Regions from separate parts of the Microbacterium sp. PI-1 genome, predicted to be linked through region 1. Evidence: predicted binding sites of a transcription regulator. Region 1 holds the regulator's gene; each other region holds the start of a gene.
What was found. The regulator LexA, encoded in region 1, represses DNA repair genes until DNA is damaged. The targets are predictions, from matches to a motif close to TCGAACANNTGTTCGA.

Region 1 (5,789 bases):
GCCTGCAGGATGTGCTGCAGCACCTCGTTGGATCCGTTGCCCGCCCAGATCTGGTCGGCGGTGAGCCCATGACCGAGGTAATCCGCGAACGCCTCGCGAAGCGTCGTGAACTCCCGGTCCGGATACCGGTTCACGTCGCGGATCGCCACCGCGATGTCGTCGAGGATGTCACTCGCGACCGCCTCCGGGATCGGATGAGTGTTCTCGTTGACATTGAGAGCGACCGGGAGAGGGGCCTGCGGGGCACCGTACGGCTTCAGCCCGCGAAGGTCGTCACGGAGTGGCAGATCGTGGAGGGAGAGCGTCACCCTTCCCATGCTAGGCCGCTGGTCGGGCGGATGACGCACATCCCGGTGAGGGCTCAGTCCACGTACTGCGCCGGGATCGCGAGCTCCTGACCGATCTGGAGCTCGCCACCACGGAGCACGTTCATCCGGCTGATCTCTCCGATGACGACACGCGGGTCGGCGTTCGGCGCGACCGAGGTGGCGATCGACCACAGGGTGTCCCCGGGCAGGACCGTCAGCGTCTCGACACTCGCGGCGGGAGCATCGGCACCGGAGGCGATGGCGCTGCCACCGCTGAGCGCCGCGAAAGCGATTCCGATGGCCAGCGGCACGGAGGCGAGAGCCAGCAGCACACCGCGACCCCGTGCCGTCAGCCGCAGTCGCGTGTGGGGGCGTGCGGGTGCCGGGAAGATCGTTACGGTGCTGACGCTGATGCTGCTCATGTCGTGCTCCTTAGCCTGTCTCGGGGCGATGGCCCGGAGGAAGTTGGCGTAGCGTTCGCATTCCCGTCTCGGCCGGGAGCCGTTAATGCGAAGCTACGTTCCGAAGATATCTTCGAGTTCGAACATCTGTCAAGTGTTCTTCGAAACCGGAAACGCGATTCGCCCGACACGCTCGAACAGATCTTCCAGATCGGACTGTTTCTCGGATACGGTTTCGATGAGAACACCACACCACGGGCCTCCGACATTCGAAGAGCGACGTCGGATCACGCACTTAAGGAGCACCATGAGCGAGTACTCAGCCCCCGAGTCGGAGGCACCGCGGACCCGCCGTCGCAAGAGCCTGAGCCCGAAGCAGATGGCGATCCTCGAGGTCATCCAGAATTCGATCGCCCACCACGGGTACCCGCCGAGCATGCGGGAGATCGGTGACGCCGTCGGCCTCAAGTCGCTCTCGAGCGTGACGCACCAGCTCGGACAGCTCGAGCTCAGCGGCTACCTGCGCCGCGACCCCGGGAAGACGCGCGCGATGGAGGTCCTGATCGATCTGCCCGGTGCGAGCGGCGAGAACCCTGCCGATGTCGCGACCCCCGTGGGCGATGCCGCGCTCGTACCCCTGGTCGGGCGCATCGCCGCGGGTGTGCCGATCACGGCGGACCAGCAGGTGGAGGAGATCTTCCCCCTGCCACGCCAGCTGGTCGGCAAGGGCGACCTGTTCATGCTCAAGGTCTCCGGCGAGTCGATGATCGACGCCGCGATCTGCGATGGCGACTGGGTGGTCGTCCGCTCCCAGAACAATGCGGAGAACGGCGAGATCGTGGCCGCGATGCTCGACGGGGAGGCCACCGTCAAGGTCCTGCGCCGTCGCGACGGGCACACCTGGCTCCTGCCCCGCAACTCGTCTTTCGAGCCGATCCTCGGTGATGAGGCCGTCGTGCTCGGCAAGGTCGTGGCCGTGCTCCGGGCGGTCTGACGCGCTCCGCTGACCGTCGAGGCCCCTTCTGACCGTCGAGGCCCCTCCCAGATACGTTTCTGAGAGGGGGCCTCGACGCTGCGGGGGGGGTGTCGACCCGGCGCGGGGGTGTCGACCCGGGGTGAGCTATGCCCGGACGCTCACGTCCTCACGCACCCGGCGCGTCGCCTCGACGATGTTGCGCAGCGAGGCGGTCGTCTCCTCGTAGCCGCGGGTCTTCAGGCCGCAGTCCGGGTTCACCCAGAGCTGACGTGTCGGGATCTCCTCCACCGCGCGACGCAGTAGCGACTCGACCTCCTCGACCGTCGGCACGCGCGGCGAATGGATGTCGTAGACGCCCGGACCGATGCCGTGGTCGAACCCGACCTCGGCGATGTCGGCGACGACCTCCATGCGACTGCGCGCCGCCTCGATCGAGGTCACGTCGGCATCGAGCGCCCGGATCGCATCGATCACGACACCGAACTCGGAGTAACAGAGGTGCGTGTGCACCTGGGTACCGGCAGCGGCACCACCGGTCGCGAGTCGGAATGAGTCGACGGACCAGCGGAGGTACGCGGGCTGGTCCGCCTTCTTCAGCGGCAGGAGTTCACGCAGCGCGGGCTCGTCGACCTGGATGATCGCGATGCCGGCAGCCTCCAGGTCGGCGATCTCATCGCGCAGCGCCAGCGCGACCTGGTTCGCGGTCTCACCGAGCGGCTGGTCGTCACGCACGAACGACCAGGCGAGGATCGTCACGGGACCCGTGAGCATGCCCTTCAGGTGCTTGCTCGTCAACGACTGCGCGTAGGCGGACCATCCCACGGTGATCGGAGCCGGTCGCGAGACGTCGCCCCAGAGGATCGACGGTCGTGTGGCCCGGGATCCGTACGACTGGACCCAGCCGTGCTCGGTCACCGCGAAGCCATCGAGGTTCTCGGCGAAGTACTGCACCATGTCGTTGCGCTCGGGCTCCCCGTGGACCAGCACATCGAGCCCGAGGTCCTCCTGCAGAGAGACGACGCTGGCCACTTCGCGACGCAGGAAGTCGTCGTAGTCCTCGGCGGGGATCTCGCCACGGGTGAACCGGGCGCGCGCACGCCGGATGTCGCCGGTCTGCGGGAAGGAGCCGATCGTCGTCAACGGCAGCACGGGCAGGCCGAGCGCCTCCTGCGCGGTCTCACGCTCCTCGTACCCGACGCGGGAGAAGTCGGCCGTGCTGAGCGCACGATCGCGGACGGCACCGTCACGAACGCCTGGTGCAGCGAGACGATCCGCCAGCGCGGCGGACGACGCGTCGAGCTCGGCGGCGATCGACGCGCGGCCGACGCTGAGCCCCCGGGCCAGCACACCGACCTGCTGGACCTTCTGGTCGGCGAACGCCAACCACGAGACCAGGCGCTCGTCGAGCCGGGACTCGTCAGTCACGTCGTGGGGCACATGCAGCAGCGACGTCGACGTCGACGCGGACACGGCCGCGCCGAGCGCACGGAGAGCCTCGAGCCGGTCGAACGCGTGCGCGAGGTCGCCGCGCCAGATGTTGTGCCCGTCGACCACCCCGCCGACGAGGGTCTTGCCCTCGAGCCCTGCAGCCGGGGCGGGCACGCCGCCGCGCACGAGGTCCACAGCGATCGCCTCGATCGGCGCGGCCGCGAGCACCGGGAAGACCTCACCGAGGTCGGCGTACGGGGCGGCGACGAGGATGGCGGGGCGTTCCGGTGCGCGTCCGAGCACGTCCAGCGCTCGGGCGACAGCATCCGACAGCTGAGCGACGGATGCAGGGAGCGACTCGCTCACGAGCGCCGGCTCGTCGAGCTGCACCCACTCGGCTCCCGCGGCGCGAAGTCGCGCGAGCAGCTCCACGTAGACCGGGAGCAGGTCATCGAGGCGCGAGAGCGGGTCGAAGCCCTGCGGGGCGTCATCCGAGGCTTTCGCCAGCGCGAGGAGGGTGACGGGGCCCACGATGACCGGTCGCGTGACCAGTCCCGCCTCGGCAGCCTCGGAGACCTGCCGGACGAGGCGGTCGCTGGAGAGCGAGAACACCGTCTCCGGGCCGATCTCCGGCACCAGGTAGTGATAGTTGGAGTCGAACCACTTGGTCATCTCGAGCGGCGCACGCTCGCCCTCCCCGCGGGCGATCGTGAAGTAGGCGGGGAGTCCCACCGTGCCATCGGCACCGCGGAGGTCCTCGAAGCGTGTCGGGATGGCCCCGACGGTCACGGCGGCATCGAGCACCTGGTCGTAGTACGAGAAGGACTCGGGGATCGCGGAGTCCTTGCGTCCAAGCCCCAACTCGGCGAGGCGCTCGCGCGTCGATGCGCGCAGCTCACGGGTGGTCCGCTCGAGCTCCTCCTCGTCGATGCGGCCCGCCCAGAACGCCTCGACGGCCTTCTTGAGCTCACGGCGACGGCCGATCCGGGGATAGCCGAGGATGGTGCCCTCGGGGAATGCGGTCATGATCTTTCCTTTCGGCGGGGTCTAGTGACGCAGGGCCGGGAGGATCCCGGCTTCTGCGAGGACGGTGAGGACGGTCTCGTGTTGGTTGAAGGCGTAGAGGTGCACGCCCGGCGCTCCCCCGGCGACGACCTCGCGAGCGAGGCGTGCGGCCCACTCGATGCCGATCTCTCGACGACCCTCCGCGGTCGGCTCGACGTCGAGCCCGATGGCGAGCTCGCTCGGCAGGTCCTCCCCCGTGAGCTCGAGCACGCGTGTGAGCCGCGCCGGTGAGGTGATCGGCATGATGCCCGGCAGGATCGGGATCGTGACCCCGGCGCTGCGAGCCCGTTCGACGAACGCCAGGTAGTCGTCAGGGTGGAAGAAGAGCTGCGTGATCGCGAAGGTCGCCCCGGCGGCCTGCTTGGCGAGCAGCGCCTCCACATCCTGCGTGCGGTGCGTGGCCCGCGGATGGCCTTTCGGGAATGCGGCGACCGCGATGTTCACCTTGCGGCGGGGATCGACCCTCGCGGCACCGGGGAGTCCGGGGACGGGTGCCTCCTCGTAGGGGGCCCGTTCGGCCTGCACGCGGTCGATCAGCTGCACGAGCTGGGCCGCACTCTCCAGATCGCCGAGGTCGTCGTCGGTCTGCCCTGCGGGCGGGTCTCCGCGCAGGGCGAGGAAGCTGAGGATGCCGGCATCGAGGAACTCGCGGATCAGCGTCGCGGCGCCCGCGTAGCTGTTGCCGACGCAGGTCAGGTGCGCGAGTGGCTCGACGTCGGTCTGCGTGCGGATGAACCGGAGCACGTCGAGGGAGCGGCCACCGGTCGATCCGCCCGCCCCGTAGGTGACCGAGAGGAAGTCGGGCCCCGAGGCGGCGAGGCGTCGGACGGTGTCGTGCAGCGCTTCCTCGCTCGACGCCGAACGCGGTGGGTAGAGCTCGAAGGAGAACGGCACGCGAGGAGTGCCTGAGGTCTCGGTCTCGGAAGACATCTTCTCTCCTGGGGACAAGTCGGGCCGGGGGCCGCGCACGACACAGAGGACGTCGTTCGCGGGCGGGTGCCGGGCTCGGCTGTCGCTCCACGCTCCGGGGCGAACCGGGGCGTTTCCAGAAACCTAGATCACCCTGTCGGGTCGCCGCACGTGTGTGACGCCGTGTGTCATCGGCCCATAGGCTCGAAGCATGTCGTCCCCTTACGGTTCCTGGCCCTCGCCCTTCTCCGCCGCATCCGTGGCGGTCTCGTCCCCGCGCATCGACGGCGCCCGCTTCGTCGGCTCCGAGATCTGGTGGGGGGAATCCGTCCCGTCCGAGAAGGGACGCGTGACGGTGCGGAGTTCGTCCGGGGACGAGATCCTTCCCGCCCCCTGGAGCGCACGTTCGCGGGTGCACGAGTACGGGGGCGGCGCGTGGACCGCCGATCGCCAGGGCACGCTCTACTTCGTCGATGCGGATGATCAGCGAGTGCGTCGACTCGTCCCTGGCACCGAGCCTGTCCCCCTCACCCCGCAGGGCGCGGCGCACGGAGGCCTGCGGGTGCAGGCCGGGCGTCTGCTGGCCGTGCGTGAAGACCTGTCGACGACCCCGCACACCCGATCGATCATCGAGATCCCGGTCGACGGTTCGGCGGCGGACGACGCGAGCGCGATCCGGGTGATCCGGGAGAGTGAGGGCTT
Region 2 (5,789 bases), on a different contig from region 1:
GACTTCGAGGGCTCGGATGACGCGGCGGCTGTTTCGCGGGTCGACCTTCGCCGCCGCCGCAGGATCCTGGGAACGCAGACGCTCGAGCAGTCCGGCGAGGCCTGCGGACTCCAACTCGCGCTCGAGGCGCTCACGGATCGCAGGGTCTCGTGGCGGGAAGTGGAACTCGTAGACGACGCTCGACACGTACAAGCCGGATCCACCCACGAGGATCGCGTCCCCGCCGCGCCGGTGGATCGCACCGATCGCCTCTCGCGCCACCGGCTGATACCAGGCCACCGCCGCTTCGTCGGCGACCTCACGCACGTCGAACAGGTGGTGCGGGATGCCGCGCCGCGCTGCCACGGGCAGCTTCGCGGTTCCGATGTCCATGCCACGGTAAAGCTGCATGGCGTCGGCGTTCACGATCTCGGCCGGGTTGCCCCGAGCACGCAACGCCTCCGCGAGATCGAGCGCAAGCTCGCTCTTCCCGGTGCCGGTCGCCCCGACGATCGCCCAGAGGCGCGGGTCGCTCACACTCCGACGCGCAGCGTGGGAAGGCCGAGCGAGACCGGTCGCGGGCCGCCCTCTGCCGCGGGCGTCGGGACCGCGCAGGACTCGGCCTGCCCGCGATCCCACGCGTCGCCGCCGCGGGTCCGACGGATGCGCAGCGGAGCGCTGGTCGGGTTATCCGCGAGCAGGTGGAACGGTGCGGCATGGGTCACCGTGACCGTCACGACGTCGCCCGGCCGCGGGAGAGCCGAGCCGTCGGTCACCTCGAAATGCACCAGCCGGTTGTCTTCGGCGCGGCCAGTGAGCCGGTGGGTCTCCGCGTCCTTCTTTCCTTCGCCGGTCGAGACCAGCACCTCGACCTCGCGACCGACCTGCTTCTGGTTCTCTTCCAGGGAGATACGCTCCTGCAGGGCGATCAGTCGGTTGTACCGCTCCTGCACGATCTCCTTGGGCACCTGGTCCTCCATCGTGGCGGCAGGAGTGCCCTCGCGGATCGAATACTGGAAGGTGAACGCGGCGGAGAATCGTGCCTGTTCGACGACGCGCAGGGTGTCTTCGAAGTCCTCGTCCGTCTCGCCCGGGAATCCGACGATGATGTCGGTGGTGATCGCCGCGTTCGGGATTCGTTCGCGGACCCGATCGAGGATTCCGAGGAAACGCTCGCTGCGGTACGAACGACGCATGGCTTTGAGGATGCGATCGCTTCCGGACTGGAGCGGCATGTGCAGCTGCGGCATCACGTTCGGCGTCTCGGCCATCGCATCGATCACGTCGTCGGTGAATGCCGCGGGGTGCGGACTGGTGAACCGGATCCGCTCGAGTCCGTCGATCTCGCCCGCCGCGCGGAGAAGCTTGCCGAACGCCTGACGATCGCCGAACTCGACCCCGTAGGAGTTCACGTTCTGCCCGAGCAGAGTGACCTCGATCGCGCCGTCATCCACGAGGAGACGGATCTCGTTCAAGATGTCGCCAGGACGACGATCCTTCTCCTTGCCGCGCAGGCTGGGGACGATGCAGAAGGTGCAGGTGTTGTTGCAGCCCACGGAGATGGATACCCAGCCGCTGTGCGCGGAGTCGCGCTTCGTCGGCAGCGTGGACGGGAAGACCTCGAGCGACTCGAGGATCTCGAGCTCGGCATCACCGTTGTGGCGTGCGCGCTCGAGGAGGCCGGGCAATGAGCCCATGTTGTGGGTTCCGAACACGACGTCGACCCACGGAGCCTTGTCGAGGACGGCCTGCTTGTCCATCTGTGCCAGACACCCGCCCACCGCGATCTGCATGCCGTGCTTGCGTCGCTTCACCGAGGCGAGGTGCCCCAGCGTGCCATACAGCTTGCCGGCGGCGTTGTCTCGCACGGCACAGGTGTTGATGATCACCACATCGGCTTCGGCGCCGTCGAGCGCACGCACATAGCCGGCGCTCTCCAACGAGCCGGAGAGCCGTTCGGAGTCATGCACGTTCATCTGACACCCGAAGGTGCGGACTTCGTAGGATCGCTGTCGCCCGTCGTCGTCGACGGCCGCCGACGACGCACTGATGATCGTCGGTTCACTGCGCGGAATAGTCATGATCAACCCATTGTACGAGCCGATTCCACGCGTGTGCCGCGTCGGGATCTCAGTCCGAGTCGACGAATCGGACGCCCGAGGTCGCCCTGCCGAACGTCGCCTCCTGCAATGCCGTCTTCGCCGCCTTCATCGCTGTCGATCCGTTGTAGCCGCGACGCGAGAGCTGCCCCATCAGACGCCGAAGCGCCGTGTCGTGGTCCAACCGGGCGAGCGAACGAGCCTTGCTCCGAGCGAACTCGAGAGCGCGTTCGTCGTCATCGTCGGGTAGCTCATCGAGCGCGACGTCGATAACCTCGCGCGGGATGCCCCGCTGGGCCAGCGCCCGGGAGAGTGCGACGCGCCCCTGCCCCTTCCGCTCTACTCCCGACGTCACCAGAACCTCGGCGAGAGCGGCATCGTCGAGGTAGCCTCTGCGTCCGAAGTCTTCGATCACCTCGTCGATCGAGGCGCTGTCGAGCTCGTGTCCCCGCAACATCTGACGCGCTTCGGAAACCGACAGCGAGCGGGATCGCAGCTTCCGTACGAGCGACTCCTCGGCCGCGGTACGGGCCTCGTCCGGATCAACCTCGTCGCCACCCGACACCTCGTTGGATGTGTCGAGCGCATGGAGACGGGGGCCGGAGCTCGCCTCGCCTGCTCGCCCGGCTCCCGGTCTCGCAGATGCTCCTCGGGCGGGATGGCGGTCACTGGGCGTGCGCGCATCGGACGTCGTACCGAGCGCGGATCCGCGAGGCGGAGTGTCCCACGTCGATCGCCACGCTCCGGCGTCGTTCGTGTGACCGGGCTCGGCTTCCGAGACGACGTCGCTTCCTGCCACAGCGCTCCGGCCGGGGTCCCCCTGAGGGCGAGCACCGCCGAAGAGAGGAATGATGGGGGCGATCCGCTCGGAATCGCCCCCACGTGTGTCATTCATCAGGCCGGACGACGCTCGGCGAGCTCGTCAGCGGCGTCAGGAGCGACGAGCTGCGCACCGATACCGAGCTTCTGCTTGATCTGCGTCTCGATCGCGAGAGCGATATCGGGGTTGTTCAGCAGGAACGTACGGGCGTTCTCCTTGCCCTGCCCGAGCTGGTCGCCGTCGTAGGTGTACCACGAGCCCGACTTCTTGACGATGGCATGCTCGACGCCGAAATCGATCAGGCTGCCTTCGCGTGAGATGCCGACGCCGTAGAGGATGTCGAACTCCGCCTGCTTGAAAGGCGGAGCCATCTTGTTCTTCACGACCTTGACCCTGGTGCGGTTACCGACAGCGTCGGTCCCGTCCTTCAACGTCTCGATACGACGGATGTCCATCCGGACGGACGCGTAGAACTTCAATGCCTTACCACCGGCCGTGGTCTCGGGCGAGCCGAAGAAGACACCGATCTTCTCGCGGAGCTGGTTGATGAAGATCATCGTGGTGTTCGTCTGGTTCAGGCCACCGGTCAGCTTGCGAAGCGCCTGCGACATGAGTCGAGCCTGCAGCCCCACATGCGAGTCACCCATCTCTCCCTCGATCTCGGCGCGCGGCACGAGCGCGGCGACGGAGTCGATGACGATCAGGTCGATCGCCCCGGATCGAACGAGCATGTCGGCGATCTCGAGCGCCTGCTCACCGGTGTCGGGCTGCGACACCAGGAGCGCGTCGATGTCGACACCGAGCTTCGCTGCGTAGTCGGGGTCGAGAGCGTGCTCCGCGTCGATGAAGGCCGCGATACCGCCGGCGCGCTGTGCGTTCGCGATCGCATGCAGCGTCAGCGTGGTCTTACCCGAGGACTCCGGTCCGTAGATCTCGACGATTCGACCACGCGGGAGTCCGCCGACGCCGAGGGCGACGTCGAGCGCGATGGAGCCGGTCGGGATGACCGCAACGGGGGCGCGCTCATCACTGCCCAGCCGCATGACCGAGCCCTTTCCGAACTGACGGTCGATCTGGGCGAGGGCGGTCTCGAGGGACTTCTCGCGGTCTGCGGGTGATGGCATGATGTGCTCCTTCTGCGCGCGTGGTGCCGCCTGTAGGCTGTCGCGGCCCTCCCGGTTGGGAGTGACTCTCCGACAAGGCGTATGGCTCTTCGGCTTGTTCTCCACCGTACGAGGGGCCACCGACATCGTCTCGGCAAACTCACGTTCGGTGGACAATCACAGCTCTGAACCACCTGTGCAGAAGACTACGCTCTCTTCGAACGAATATTCGACGACACGCCGCCGATCGCACACCGTGTGCCGTAACCCGCGGACATCTCCGACGGAATCAGTGCCCGCGCGGCTCCAGACGGCCGACACCGTGACGCCGGTTCTCCGGGACGTCCATCTCCACGCACAGTGCGAGCCAGATCTCACGGGGCGGCGTCCCGTCGGCCAACGCCTCGAGCGCCGTGCGACCACGAAGAGCCGAGAGTCCAAGATCGTTCACCAATGACGATGCTCGCGCCTGGAATTCGGTGTCGACCGCGCGCAGAAACTCGCTACGACGCATCGTCACTCCAGCACCCTGCTCAGTGCAACGAGAGCTGAGGCTCGATCGACGCCACGAGGTCGTCCGGAACGACATCCGGGAAGACCTGGATACCCTCGAGAACCGAGATGCGGTCTCCGACCTCGCGCATGATCGTCGAGATGGGCACATCGAGAGCATCGGCGACGGATGCGAGGATCTCGCTCGAGGCTTCCTTCTGCCCACGCTCAACCTCACTGAGGTAGCCGAGCGCAACCGACGCCTTGCTTGCAACCTGCCGGAGCGTGCGCCCCTTCTGCAGGCGGAAGTCCCTCAGCACATCGCCGATTTCCTGTCGTACAAGAATCATCGGAACCTCCTCCCCGTGTGATCGTTCGGGGTCTCCCCCGATAGGACAGCCAGTCTAGTACGCCTGGCCTGCACGAAATCTACCCCTGCACTCTGTGGTTTGAATGTGAGCACATCATTGATAACCCGACCGGGCCGGACACTATTCCGCGACCAGGTCGAGCAGTGCTTCGAGCGCCGCAGCCACCGTCTGCGCCCGGATCGAATCCCGGTCGCCGCGGAAGCGGAATTCTCTCGCCTGCGCTCCGTTCGGCGTCACGATACCGATGTGCACGGTACCGACGGGCTGTCCGTCCGGCGAATCCGGTCCCGCGATGCCGGTGGTGGACACGCCGACATCCGCGGGCCGATCGTCTACGCTCACCACTCGCCGCACACCCCCGGCCATCTCCAGCGCGACCTGGGGGTGCACCGGACCGCGCCGGGCGAGAAGCTCGGCGTCGACGCCGAGCACCGTCGCCTTCACGGAGGTCGCATAGGCCACGACACCGCCGAGGAGAACGGCGGAGGCTCCGGGGACGGAGACGACCTCTGCGCACAGCGCCCCGCCGGTGAGGGACTCCGCCACTCCCAGTGTCCACCCGCGTTCGTCGAGCGCCGACAGAACGGCGGCGGCGCTCGTCTCGCTCATGCCCTCTTCTGCCGCGATCCGCGCACCTGCGCCACGATGTAGTCGATCCCACTCGCCACGGTCAGCAGCAAGACGATGATCATCAGGATGAACGTCACCAGTGTCCATGCTTCGAGACCGATGAGGACGTGCAGGGGAAGCAACGCCCATCCCAGGGCCACACCCTGGAACGCCGTCTTGATCTTGCCCATCCACGCGGCCGCGACCACATGCTCGCTCGCGACCATCAGGCGATGGATGGTGATCCCCCACTCGCGCACGAGAATGATCGCGACGATCCACCAGCTGACCTCGTCGAGGATCGCGAGACCGATGA
Region 3 (5,789 bases), on a different contig from region 1:
ATGGGGACCTCTCGGAGGATGGGGTCGGAGGGGGAAGGTTGCCGGGGCGGCCGGTGTCGCGGCCGCCCCGGCGGGCGTCAGCCCTGGGTGATGTAGCGGAGCGTCGGGAACATCATGCCCACGACGGGCTGCAGCTGGATGCCGGGCGCCGTGTAGTAGATGTTGTTCGCCTGGTACCAGACCGACCACCACGCCTGGTCGACGAGAGCCTTGTTGAGCTCCTTGACGGCGTCGGTCTGCGCGTCGCCGCGCTCGGTCTGCACCTTCTCGACGAGAGGAGCGATGACCTCGTTCTCCGCATAGTCAGGCGCGGGGTTGAACCACTGCACGCTGGTCACCTGGCGGGCGACGGTGGCGACATCATTGCCGTCCATCGCGAGGAACGAGATGAACATCGGGTAGTTCGGCGCGTTCAACTGGTAGTCGGGCATCTGCATGTTGTCCCACGTGACCTTCACGCCGAGCTCGTTGAGCGCCTGCTCGGCCGAGGGCTTCCACATCTCGAAGATGGGCGACATCGGCATCGAGATCTCGAAGCCGTCGGGGTAGCCGGCGTCCGCCAGCAATTGCTTGGCCTTGTCCATGTTGTAGGCGTAGGTGTCGTTGAGCGACGGATCGTTGATGGGGCCGCCGTCGGGGAACACCTGGTTGGTGGCGACGCCCGCTCCGCTGCCGACCGCGGCGAGGACCGCCGCTCCGTCGAAGGCGTAGTTCAGCGCCTGCCGCACCTCGAGCTTGCCGAGCGGCTCGCTCTTCACGCCTGTGTGGTCGGTGATGACGAGGCCCGCCCATCCGGACACGCGTTCGGCGGTGTTCCACCCCTGCTGCTTCGCCTGCTCGAGGTTGGCGACGTCGCCGTACTGCACGTTGATCTGGCCGCTGAGCATGGCGTTGTGACGGGCGGTGGCATCGGTGATCGGGAAGATCGCGAGCTCGGAGAAGGGATACGCGTCGGCGTCCCAGTGGTCGGCGGTCTTGGTGAAGTGGTACTCGGCACCGGCGACGCTCGTCGTGCTGTCGAGGACGTAGGGGCCGGAGCCGATGGGCTCGCTGCCCAGCGTGCCCGCTTCGATGGCGGCCGGGGAGGCGACGTAGCTGCGTCCGAGACCCATGAAGTAGAGGATCGTGTCGTCGCGCTGCGTGAGGGCGATGCGGACGGTGTCGTCGTCGACCTTCTCGAAGGAGGCGACGTTGACGTAGGCCTCACCCGAGCGCGCACCCGCCTTGAGGTACTCGAGGCTCGTGATCACGGCGTCGACATCGACCGGGGTGCCGTCGCTGAACACGGCGTCGGTGCGGATGTCGAGGTCGATGCTGAGGTCGTCGTCGGCGACGGTCCACTCGGTGGCGAGTGAGGGGATCGGTTCGCCGTCGGCGTCGAGGGCGATCAGAGCGTCGTAGACGGCGGAGAGATACGGGCCGTCGAAGCCGATGTCGGCGAGCGAGGGATCCCACGACGTGACGTCGAGGAAGTTCCCGATATTGAGGGCGTCGGGGCTGTCGACCCCGCTGCCGTCGGACGGCGAGGGCGAGGCGCCGCCGCTGCAGCTGGTGAGAGCGAGCGTCACGGCGACAGCCGCGGCGAGCGCGAGGGGCATTCGTTTCATGATTCCTTCTCTCGGGTGCAGGGGGTGGTGAAGAAGGGTCGAGGTGCCGCTGATCGGAAGCCGGGTCCGACGTCACTTCGATGTGTCGTGCTGGTTAGTCTACATGCGTGGAAAAAGAGCGCAAGGGCGATTCTCCCCCGCGGTGTGCCGGACCATGCCCGGGGGCGCACCGGGCTTGACCGAGCGCGCAGGCATGAGCGCGCAGGCATGAGCGCGCGGGCATGAGCAGACCAGCACGTCCCGAGCCGCACACGCAGGCAGCGGCATCAGGCGTCGATGTCAGGCGGCGATGTCGAAGCGCGCTCGACCGCCGAGGCGCGGGCTGCGCGCAGGGTCGACCGAGGCGGGAGGGATGAACCACACCCGCCCCACCGGACCGACCCCATCGATACGGATCTCCCACCCGTTGTCATGCACTCGGTGGTGGCAGGTCTCGCACAGCAGCACGCCGTTCGACAGATCCGTCGGCCCGCGGTCACGACTCCACCACCGGATGTGATGCGCCTTCGTCATCTCCGGCGGCAACCCGCACATCGCGCAGCCCCCATCGCGCTCCACCAGCGCCAACCGTTGCGATCGCGTGAACAGGCGCTTCTCGCGCCCCCAGTCGAGCACTTCACTCGCGGCGCCGAGCACGCACGGAATCACACCCCCGCCGGCGGCCATCCGTCGCGCGGCTCCGATACTGATCGGCTGCTCGACCCCGTCGATCTCCGCGGAGCCGGTGCCGGCCTCGAGATCATCGAGGCTCATTCTCACCACGATCGTCGCCCCTGCCAGCGGCACCCTCGCTTCGCACCCGAGCACGTGGGCGGCGAACACAGAGAGCGCATCAGCCTGCAGCATCGGCACGGTGCGACGGTCGGCGTCAGGCGCGTCGGGAGCGGCCGCATCCTTCCGGGCGGCGAACGCGGCCGTCACGTAGCCGCGGATCGCGGTCATGACAGGGGCAGCCGTCTCGGCATCGAGGACCGCGTTCAGATGCACCATCCCCTCACGCTCGTGGATGGTGAGGGATCGACGGGACCGCTGCTCCTCGAGTCGCGGCTCCACCCCATCCGGGTCCAGCCACGCCTCCGCTCGCACCACCAGCTTCCGCACATCGTCCAGCGCGAGTCCGAACGCTTTCTCCACCAGCACACGCTCTGCCTCGGCGACGCGCGTCAGGCCCACTGCGACGCGACATCGATCGAGCAATGAAATGATCACCGCCGCCGACTGAGCGCTCAGCGTTCCCGCGCCGAGCGCCTCCCGCACGACCGGGTATCTCGCCGGCAGCGGCGCCCCCAGGAGGTCTGCACGCGGGGCAACGGCCTCTCCCACCTTCACGAGCCGGGTCGCATCACCGCGTGACACACCCACAGTCGCCGCGATCAACGTCGCCGGATTGCGGAACCCCTGCTGCTTCGCGAGACTCTCGGCACCGAGTTCGGGGCGGGACTCGCGAGAGATGCACGCGGCCACCTCGACGTGCACGGCATCCAGCCGGCGCTGGAGCACCCCGAGCGACGCGCTGACCGCGATGAGCTGCTCCCGTGACAGCTCACCCGAGTCGTCGGCATCAGCCCACGCCGCATCGAGACGGGACATCGCCTCATGCAACACGGCCAACTTCGACATACCCAGATTCTATCGAAGAATCGCCTGACTTTCGTAGATTTGTTCGAATGAATGCCAGCATTTCGCAGACCACCCAGGGGTCCTTCAGGCAATCCCAGAGCCACCCCCGCCCCGTCACGGAAGGTGCGCGGCGAAGCCGGATCCTCAGTCGTCGCGAAGGGCTCTCTTCACCCGGAGCAATTCGGCCGCCGATTCAATCTCCGCTTCGCGCGGGCCTCGCATACCGGACCCGCTGGTCGGTGTGAGGATGAAGGAGAGCAATCCTCCGCGCACGGTGATGTCGAGCCGCCCATACGACACGCTCGTCTCGTTGCGCCGTGATACCGAAACGATGTCGCGAAGAACGTAATCCTGCCTCTCGACTGAATGGCGCGGCCTTGCCAGCCCTGCGTGGATGCACACCGTCAGGCGGTCCGGGTGAACCAGCAACCATCCGGCGCTCACACGATCCGCGGGGGTGCCATCCACGTCGAGATCGGCCCGCGAAAACGCGAAGCCAGCCAATGCTCCGGCACCCTGCACGTCGCGCGCGGCGGCTCGAACGAGCCACCGCCACCGAAGCGCGTTCCATCCCGCGGCAGCGATCAAAGCGAGTCCGGCGGCGGCGAACAGCATCACACTGCCGATCGATGCCCCTTGCAGCGCCGGGAGCACGAGAACGACGACGCCGAGGAGAACCGCACCGCACATCGAGATGTTGCGTCCGAGCGTCGTCAACGGCCCGTCGGGGGCGAGGCGAAGAAGCTCCACTCGAGAGAAGCTTCCCTCTTCGCTAGGCGACCCGTTGCGCGTCATCACCTCAGCCCACCCGCACGTCGGACACACCAAGCACCGTCATTCGCAGCTCCGCTCGTCCAGCGGTCGCCTCGGCTTCGAGGGGACTGCATCGGTCAAGCCACCGTTCTCCTCGGCAGCCCGGCGTCTCGCATGAGCGCGTCTGTCGAGAATCAGATACCAGCCGACGAAGAAGACCACCAGAAAGAGGAATCCGCCGAAGACCAGGGCCATGAGCAGCGTGGGCTCCGGGCTCATCTCATCTCCACTCCCCCGACATCCACGGCGGATCTCGGCGCGCCTCATGTTCCCACACCGGCAGCGTCCAGCCCCCAGAACCTCCGCCCCCTCACCACGCCCCGTCGGCGCGCACCTCCCGGTCGACCCAGCAGTCGGCGAGCGCAGTCCGCACCTCGGCTCCGTGGTCTCGCGCGAGGGCGAGCGCCGCATGGTTCTGCTCGAGTTGCGCGAGGCGCGAGGCACCGAACAGCACGTTCGCGGTGGCGGGGTTCGACAGGCAGAAGGCGACGCCGAGCGCGGCCGGCGTGACCCCGAACTCTCCCGCGACCCGCGCGACCTCGGGGTACACGGCGGCGATCTGCTCCCGGATGCCTCCCACGTCGGCACCGATCTTCCGCTCTGGCATGCGTCCGGTGGCGAGGATTCCGCCCTCGAACACGTCCGACGCCTGGAGCGCGAGAGTCCCCTCGGCGAACAACGGACCATAGGCGTCCCCCTCCGCCATCGATCGGCGAGCGATCCCGTACTTCAGCTGCGCGAACACCGGGCCGGCCTTGCCCCGCTCCGCGGCGACGGCGAGCGCCTCCCGCGTGTGCTCGATCCGCCAGTTGTTGATGCCCCAGGAACCCACGAGCCCCTCGGCGATCAGCTCGTTCACGTCGGCGACGAGGTGCGGTAGGTCCGGAGCGTCGAGGTAGTCGCCCACGACGAGGGTGTCGAACCGGTCGAGGCCCGCTCGCTCCAGGGACTCGACAAGTTGCGCGCGGAAGCCCTGGTTCGGCCAGTCCCACAGCCAGAGCTTGCCGCACAGCACGATGTCATCGCGGTCGACGCCGCTCGCTCTCAGCGCCTGCCCGAAGAGGATGTCGGTCTTCGAGTTCTCGGAGTGCGGACCCATGTTGTAGTACGCGACGTCGAAGAAGCCGGCGTCCAGCTCGACCGCCCGGCGGATCAGCGCCACCGCGTCGTCGGGCGCCATCCGATCCCAGGTGTTCCAGGATCCGAGCGCCAGCGGGGGCACCGGGGCGCTCCGGGAATCCAGCGGCTTCCAGGGATATGTCGTTTCGGGCATGAAGGCTCCTTCGCCGTCTCGAGACACGGGGTTGTGTTTTTCTATGTTTGTAGAATATAACGGAGACATCCCGTCAGAACCGCCGTCAGTGAGGACGAACATGACCGTATCCCCCCGCCGCATCCTGGTCACCGGCGGCGCGTCCGGCCTCGGCCGCGGCATTGCCACCGCATTCCGCGACCGTGGAGACGAGGTCTTCATCGGCGATGTGAACGCGGAAGCCGCCACGGCAGTCGCCGCCGAGATCGGCGCCACCGCACTCACCCTCGACATCGGAGACGAGTCCTCCGTGCGCGCCGCAGCCGAACGACTCACTGCCGACGGCGGCATCGATGTCCTGGTCAACAACGCCGGCATCGTCGCCGGCGGCGGCACCCTGCAGGACGTCCCGGTCGACGTCGTCGACGCGGCCCTGCGGGTCAACGTGCGCGGAACCTTCCTCATGCTCCGCATCTTCGGCGCGCTGCTCGCCGACG

Region 2: recA (recombinase RecA) is a predicted target of LexA. The motif match lies at 4,219-4,234, and genes of this name have one in related genera.
Region 3: E0W80_RS18045 (HNH endonuclease signature motif containing protein) is a predicted target of LexA. The motif match lies at 3,259-3,274, and genes of this name have one in related genera.

Annotation. Positions count from the first base shown of each region.
Region 1 is NZ_SJYZ01000012.1:35,386-41,174, forward strand. It holds gene E0W80_RS11500 (histidinol-phosphate transaminase) at 1-308, opposite strand, end outside; gene E0W80_RS11505 (LysM peptidoglycan-binding domain-containing protein) at 362-730, opposite strand; gene lexA (transcriptional repressor LexA) at 1,017-1,703, shown strand; gene metE (5-methyltetrahydropteroyltriglutamate--homocysteine S-methyltransferase) at 1,830-4,139, opposite strand; gene E0W80_RS11520 (methylenetetrahydrofolate reductase) at 4,161-5,108, opposite strand; gene E0W80_RS11525 (prolyl oligopeptidase family serine peptidase) at 5,299-5,789, shown strand, end outside.
Region 2 is NZ_SJYZ01000001.1:56,961-62,749, reverse strand. It holds gene miaA (tRNA (adenosine(37)-N6)-dimethylallyltransferase MiaA) at 1-516, opposite strand, end outside; gene miaB (tRNA (N6-isopentenyl adenosine(37)-C2)-methylthiotransferase MiaB) at 513-2,060, opposite strand; gene E0W80_RS00280 (regulatory protein RecX) at 2,110-2,877, opposite strand; gene recA (recombinase RecA) at 2,973-4,022, opposite strand; gene E0W80_RS00270 (DUF3046 domain-containing protein) at 4,291-4,515, opposite strand; gene E0W80_RS00265 (helix-turn-helix transcriptional regulator) at 4,535-4,843, opposite strand; gene E0W80_RS00260 (CinA family protein) at 4,985-5,473, opposite strand; gene pgsA (CDP-diacylglycerol--glycerol-3-phosphate 3-phosphatidyltransferase) at 5,470-5,789, opposite strand, start outside.
Region 3 is NZ_SJYZ01000037.1:433-6,221, reverse strand. It holds gene E0W80_RS18055 (ABC transporter permease) at 1-2, opposite strand, end outside; gene E0W80_RS18050 (ABC transporter substrate-binding protein) at 78-1,607, opposite strand; gene E0W80_RS18045 (HNH endonuclease signature motif containing protein) at 1,887-3,227, opposite strand; gene E0W80_RS18040 (hypothetical protein) at 3,372-4,022, opposite strand; gene E0W80_RS18035 (hypothetical protein) at 4,062-4,259, opposite strand; gene E0W80_RS18030 (aldo/keto reductase) at 4,351-5,313, opposite strand; gene E0W80_RS18025 (SDR family NAD(P)-dependent oxidoreductase) at 5,414-5,789, shown strand, end outside.